2 regions of the Paenibacillus sp. FSL R5-0928 genome follow, and region 1 is predicted to be linked to the other one. Evidence: riboswitches for the same ligand, from Rfam matches in the RefSeq annotation. Region 1 holds a riboswitch; the other holds the start of a gene.
What was found. Region 1 has a riboswitch for cyclic di-GMP ahead of MKZ16_RS01890 (anti-repressor SinI family protein). Riboswitches for the same ligand answer to the same signal wherever they lie in the genome.
Positions count from the first base shown of each region.

Region 1 (3,413 bases):
TTTGAATTGATGGCGGTATGCGCTAGCTAAACGTACGGCTGCTACGCAGGCCTCTGGGTCATCAGCGTTGACATGGACTATCGGGATTTCATACCCTTTGGCGATGTCACTCGCATAATGCGTAGAACGGGAATCTTCACTTTCAGTCGTAAAACCAATTCGGTTATTAACAATGATATGGATCGTCCCACCATTTTGATAACCTTGAAGTTTGCCGATATTAAGCGTTTCTGCAACAATTCCTTCACCTGGAAAAGCAGCATCGCCATGCATCAGCACCGCCATAGCTTTACTGGTATCAATCTTCGGCAGTCCTGCAGTGCTCCGATCTTCTTGTGCGGCACGAGTGAAACCTTCCACGACAGGATTGACGAATTCCAAGTGACTTGGGTTATTCGCTAGTGTTATTCTTGTGCGTACGGTTTCTCCTTCACGGACAGCACGGTCTGCACCGAGATGGTATTTCACATCACCTGTCCAGCCATAGTTAATGCCTGTAGAGCCTTCGGAAGGGAAAAGCTCCTTGTTCGGAGAATGATGAAACTCTGAAAATATGATATCATATGGTTTGCCCAAAATATGTGCAAGAACGTTGAGGCGGCCGCGATGCGCCATGCCCATCAAAATATGCTCCGCACCGTCATGTGCAGCAGCACGTACGATTTCATCTAACATCGGTACAAGAGCATCATTGCCTTCAAGACTGAAACGCTTCTGACCTACAAAAGTCTTGTGGAGGAAGGTTTCAAATTGCTCTACCTGAATCAGGCGGTTCAGGAGCTCTTTGCGTTCTGTATTATTTAGGGGTGCTGGTGAGCTGGTGGATTCTGCCTGTCTATTTAGCCATTGCAGTTCTTTTTCTTCATGCACATGCCCGAACTCATAGGCGATGGTCTTGGTGTATGCCTGACGCATACGTTGCACGGCATCCCATCCGGTATGCACATCATTCGGCGCATTTTCCCATATAAGCGTGGCAGGCAGTGCGATCAGGTCTTCGCGGGTCAGCCCATAGGTTTCAAGCTCAAGATATTTTGCCATGGGATTCTGATCGCGTACCAGCGGATCAATTTCAGCGGCCATATGGCCATATATACGAATATTGGCGATTAGCTTGGAAGCTCTTACTGCTTTTCTAAGCCATTCGGTGTCTCCCGAGATGCGCGGCTGAGGAGCCGGTTCGCTATCTGGAGTTAGGGGAGGAGGTCCCGAATTTGTAAAAAGCTCGCGATAATTATTTTCTACGGTGGAGGGATCTTTCACAAACTGTTCATATCTTTCTTGAATGTAGCCTAAATTGGGTCCGTAATACTTACTCCAAATGGATTCGTTATAGGGCTCTTTGGCTGCCATGAATACATCCTCCTTAACGGATGAACTCCATACGTGACATTTTGTGTCAACGCTTACTGGAGCTGTGATGATTGCGGTTTCATTTCTCATCTTATTGTGCTACTTTCAGCCACTGTAATCAATTCATTCTTTCGTCCAATACGTTCGCAAAATGGTATAGGTTAGCTTGTTCTAATGAAAAGAAGGGTGTTTCTTCTCATTACCCATTCTAAAGGCCTATTAAAATGATTCTATTATCCTTATTTTTAACTATTAGGTCAGTAAATATTTATTTTGCTAGTACAATTTATTTTATGTAACGGACGAGTATCGTGATAATCGGACAAGATCTTTGAAAAAAAATCTTTTATTTTTCGTTTTTAAAATAGAAAGTAACCAGGAATCGACACACTTTTCCGCTTTCTTTTTGTATAATGTTATTGCAGATAGTAATTTTATAGTTTTTTAAGCAGATCCTTTCGTGAAAAGGGTCCAGTAAAAGGTAAACTTGCCGAAAGGCAGGGGCACAAAGTCGCGGGTCTAAGGTAGAGATACTATGACAGCCGGATTGCCTGGGGACGTAAAATCTTAGGGGGAGATTTTTTGGAAAAGTCCAACCAGGGTAGCAACAGAGAACAGCAGTTTATTGATCTGGATCAAGAGTGGGTACATTTATTATTAGCAGCTAAGAAGGCTGGCATTAAGGCAGATGAAATCCGCCAGTTCTTTCATGAGAAAACTGTGCAGATCGTGCAGTAATACATTAGAGGGGTTACATATCGAAAAAGGGCACAGCGGTTCTTCGCTGTGTCCTTTTTCGATATGATTTAGTAGAAGTGAGGATCGTACCAGATTAGTAGGAAGTATTAATCCTTTTGATCGAGCTTCCATTTCTGATAGTCCAGAAATTCTTTGAATTCGCGTTTGCTAATGCCTGAGTCCATAGCTTCCTGCACCAATCGGAACCATTCCGAATCTAAATGTGATTCCTCTGCATCATTTGGTTCTCCATAGAGTAGGGCATGAATGGATACCTGAAGCGCGTCAGCGATCTTTTCGATAAACTGGATGGATGGATTGGATTGGATGTTTCTCTCCACGTTGCTAAGATACGACTTAGCCACATCTGCTCTGTCCGCAAGCTCAGATAGGGAGAAACCCTTGTCTAGGCGGAGCTGCTGGATACGTTGGCCCATATTCTGTGGCACTATGCTGACGCCCCTCCGTAATTTTTGTTATTAGTATAGCAAATATCAATAAATCGGACAAAGTTTATTGTAAAGAGAAGAGCAGCAATCTGCTTATCCGTGGCCGGATTCAGGATCTGCTGCTCTTCGAGTATTTTATTAAATTACTTTATTGATCTTAGTAGTCTTTTTTCGCACCTTGTTTAGCTACGAAATCCCAAGTCAGTGTTAAGCTATCGCCTTGGAAAATATTTTGATCTTGGTTATTTTCCACAAATTCGAATTGGACGGAGAAGCTGTCATTGGTACCGGCTTTAATACCGGATGCTTCGGTAAAGAGTTGATCCCAACCTGTATTTTTTACGAGATCCGGATGCTGACTTTTTAAAGCAGCAAGTGTAGTCTCATAAACTACATTTTCAGGAGAGACGATAGGTACCCCTTTATCATTATTTCTAAGGAATTTAACTTTAATGAACTCGGCTAAATCCAGGTAGTTATCTCCTTTAGCATCCGTGATTTGAGTCGATGTATTCAGAATGATAGATCCGATATCGAGCGAACCATCGTTTTTCAATTTGAAGGATTTAGTTACAGTATCACCTGGTTTCAGGTTAGGAATATTAACGATGACAGAAGGGTCGGAGTTCAGATCGAGTGTACCCGCTGCGAATGTAGCTGTGCTTTGCGCAGTGTCGCTAAAGTATGCGAAGGTTCCTCCGCCGATTAATGATAAACCCAGTGCTGCAGATGCTACGCCAAGACCCAATGTTTTCTTGATACCCATAATAAAATTCCTCCTCAAATTTGTGTTTGAATTTTTTATAAAATTTATATATTGTATCTTCCGGTTCGTAAGCGGAAGTGGACAATCAACTTAGGGCTGTGTTTCTG
Region 1 is NZ_CP150225.1:426,312-429,724, forward strand. Features, by position in the region: gene MKZ16_RS01885 (2-oxoglutarate dehydrogenase E1 component) at 1-1,353, opposite strand, end outside; cyclic di-GMP riboswitch class I at 1,824-1,908, shown strand; gene MKZ16_RS01890 (anti-repressor SinI family protein) at 1,936-2,091, shown strand; gene MKZ16_RS01895 (helix-turn-helix domain-containing protein) at 2,199-2,528, opposite strand; gene MKZ16_RS01900 (TasA family protein) at 2,698-3,306, opposite strand; gene MKZ16_RS01905 (signal peptidase I) at 3,397-3,413, opposite strand, start outside.

Region 2 (3,413 bases), 300 kb from region 1:
TAAAATTGCTACGTATATTGGATTCTTTCTTTCATTCTCTAGTTTTCTTTATTTATTTTTCGTCTTGTTCCAAAGGATATTTTTCACCTCCTGGACGGTTCCGGGCTGGGCTTCCATTGTAGGCGTCAATCTGCTCTTTAACGGTATCGTTCTGATGCTGTTGGGTGTGATTGGGGAGTATATCGGACGGATTTATGACGAGTCTAAAGATAGACCGCTATATATTGTTAGTGAGACTAAAGGCTACCAGAACGAAGAACAACTGGACCGCCGGAAGGACCACAATGATGTCAGATAAGAACTTGCGCGCTGCATTCATACAGTTCCTCAAATTTAATGCCGTAGGTTTACTCAATACGCTGATTGATTTTGTGATTTTTACATTGTTGAATTCACTAGGGATGGTATACGCATTGGCGCAGGTGATCTCCTATAGTGCAGGTACGGCGAATAGCTTTATTTTGAATAAAAAAGTAACCTTTCGTGATCGCAACCGGGGTAATAAAGAAGGCTTCGACCGCGTGCAGCTGGTCAAGTTTATCGTGCTGAATCTGGTAGTGCTCGGAATATCACTGCTGCTAATGCATCTGTTGACAGACAAACTAGGTATTCAAGTCTTGATCTCCAAGGTGCTGGTTACCTTTATCACGGTGATCATCAATTTCTTTGGAAGTCGTATATGGGTATTTTAAACATTAATTTCAGGCAGAAGGAGTTGCTATGCTTAAAGGCAAGTAGCTGTTTCTGCTTGATTTGTATATAACCATAGAAACAATATACGGAGGTGAATAACATTGCGTAAATTCTCCTATCTACTCATACTGGCTGGGATACTTATCATGTTATATCCGACAGCTAACGAATGGTACAACGACAGGCAGCAGGAGAAGTTATTAGAAACGGCTGAACTAAGCACTGCCGATAGTACTCCCCAGCCAGATTTGAAGAGCAGGTATGCTGAAGTTACTCAGCTGTTAGCAGAGGAATCGGTTCTGGATGCTCAGGCACAGCCCCAACCCCAAGAGACAGAAAAGCCTGAACCGGAGATTGAGGTCGGTGGCAAAGTAATCGCACTAATTGAAATCGGTAAGATTGATTTGAAGCTGCCTGTATTAGAAGGGGCTACAAAAGCTAATATGAAACATGCTGCAGCCCATATGAAAGAAACGGCACCCCTTGGAGAGATCGGAAATGCTGCAATCGCGGCGCATCGGGCTCGAACTACGGGTCGTTTGTTTAACAGATTGAATGAGGTTGTTGTGGGGGATGTTATCACGGTAAAGACTAGTGATCAGGTGTTTAACTATGAGGTATACGATATTTCTGTTGTAGATCCGAGTGATGTCTCCGTTCTTGACGGGAATGACAAGGATAAGATTCTTACTCTGATTACATGTGATCCGCTAGTGAATCCAACGCATCGGCTGATTGTTCATGCCAAATTAACAAAAGGAGAATAGTGAATGACAAGAAAACACAAATACCGGGAGATATTTATAAAATAATGGGTAATCTAGTAAATTAGGTCTTGTTCACAACTATAAATATGATAGTATTATACTATGAAAGCTAAACACGATAACGGCAAACCTTCCGAAAGGTAGGGACGCAAAGCTAAAGGGCCTTTTCCCGAAAGGATGGCAGCCAGCTACCGAATGAAGAGGCTTTTTTTGTTTGTTTCAAATGGATTCTATCAACTATATCTAGTAAAGCTAGAACAGATAGAGCTTATACGATAACGGCAAACCTATCGAAAGGTAGGGACGCAAAGCTAAAGGGCCTTCCCGAAAGGATGGCAGCCAGCTACCGAAAGGAGTTTTATCCGTGAAAAAGGTTTATTTTATGCTGGTGGCGCTGTTCGTCCTAATGACTTCAGTTCCGGTAAGTACAGCTCAAGCTGCAAGTGCAGATGCCAGCTGGTTGATTACATCCAAAGTGGCTCAAGGTGTTATTGGTATTAACTATGATATTCCGAAAGATAAAAGAATCAAACTCATGATCACCAAAGATAACAGCAGCTATACTTATAACTTGTATGCTTCTGGACAAGCTGAGGACTTCCCTTTGCAACAAGGAAATGGGACTTATAAGGTTTCTGTTCTGGAGAACACAACCGGTAATAAATACAAAGCGTTATATTCCGAAGTAGTAGACGTAACCATGAGTGACTCGAATTCCGTATATTTGGGCTCCGTACAGAATGTGAAATGGAGTTCTTCTGATAAAGCGATTGTCAAAGCTAAACAATTAGTACAAGGCAAAACAACAGACGAAGAGAAAGTTAAAGCGATCTATAACTATGTAGTTGCGAATGTACAATATGACTACTCTCTTGCTAATAGTGTAACTACTGATTATATTCCAAGCATCGATAAGACATTGACTACTAAAAAAGGGATTTGCTATGATTACGCTTCTCTTTTTGCCGCAATGCTGCGGAGTGTAGATGTTCCTGCTAAGTTGGTAATGGGGAATACAAGCTACGTTACGCAATATCATGCATGGAACGAAGTGTTGCTTAATGGGAAGTGGGTTACCATTGATACTACAGTGGATGCAGGACTTGCAAAGAGTGATAAGAAAACCGATTTAATTAAAGCCTCAAGCAAATATACTGCGGCAAAATACTATTAAATTCGTTGCTATAAACATAACTCTATTAAATAAACAACTAGCTTAATTATTAAGCTAGTTGTTTATTTTTATATTAGGGGTTGCTTTTCTATTAATAGTTGGGGTATTATAGGTAAGCGTTGTTAGACAGCGTACAGGCGATACAAACGAGGCTGATAAAAAGCTTCGAAAAATAAAGCTTGCATTTCTGAAAACAACATGATATATTATAAGAGTTGCTGCTGAGGCATTAAACGGCGTCAACGAGAACTTGATCTTTGAAAACTGAACAACGAGTGAGTAGGAAATCACGTAAGTGAAATCCAAAATTAGAGAATTAATTTTCTCGTCAGATGTTTCAAAATGAGCATATCGCTCTTTTCAATACTAATTGGAGAGTTTGATCCTGGCTCAGGACGAACGCTGGCGGCGTGCCTAATACATGCAAGTCGAGCGGAGTTACTTTGAAAGCTTGCTTTCAAAGTAACTTAGCGGCGGACGGGTGAGTAACACGTAGGCAACCTGCCCTTCAGACTGGGATAACTACCGGAAACGGTAGCTAATACCGGATAATTTCTTTTTTCTCCTGAGAGAAGAATGAAAGACGGAGCAATCTGTCACTGAGGGATGGGCCTGCGGCGCATTAGCTAGTTGGTGGGGTAACGGCCCACCAAGGCGACGATGCGTAGCCGACCTGAGAGGGTGAACGGCCACACTGGGACTGAGACACGGCCCAGACTCCTACGGGAGGCAGCAGTAGGGAATCTTCCGCAATGGGCGAAAGCCTGACGGAGCAACGC
Region 2 is NZ_CP150225.1:727,133-730,545, forward strand. Features, by position in the region: gene MKZ16_RS03190 (glycosyltransferase family 2 protein) at 1-298, shown strand, start outside; gene MKZ16_RS03195 (GtrA family protein) at 285-692, shown strand; gene MKZ16_RS03200 (class D sortase) at 795-1,460, shown strand; cyclic di-GMP riboswitch class I at 1,574-1,656, shown strand; cyclic di-GMP riboswitch class I at 1,731-1,811, shown strand; gene MKZ16_RS03205 (transglutaminase-like domain-containing protein) at 1,825-2,634, shown strand; rRNA gene MKZ16_RS03210 (16S ribosomal RNA) at 3,002-3,413, shown strand, end outside.
Region 2: another riboswitch for cyclic di-GMP. It lies ahead of MKZ16_RS03205 (transglutaminase-like domain-containing protein); the one in region 1 lies ahead of MKZ16_RS01890 (anti-repressor SinI family protein).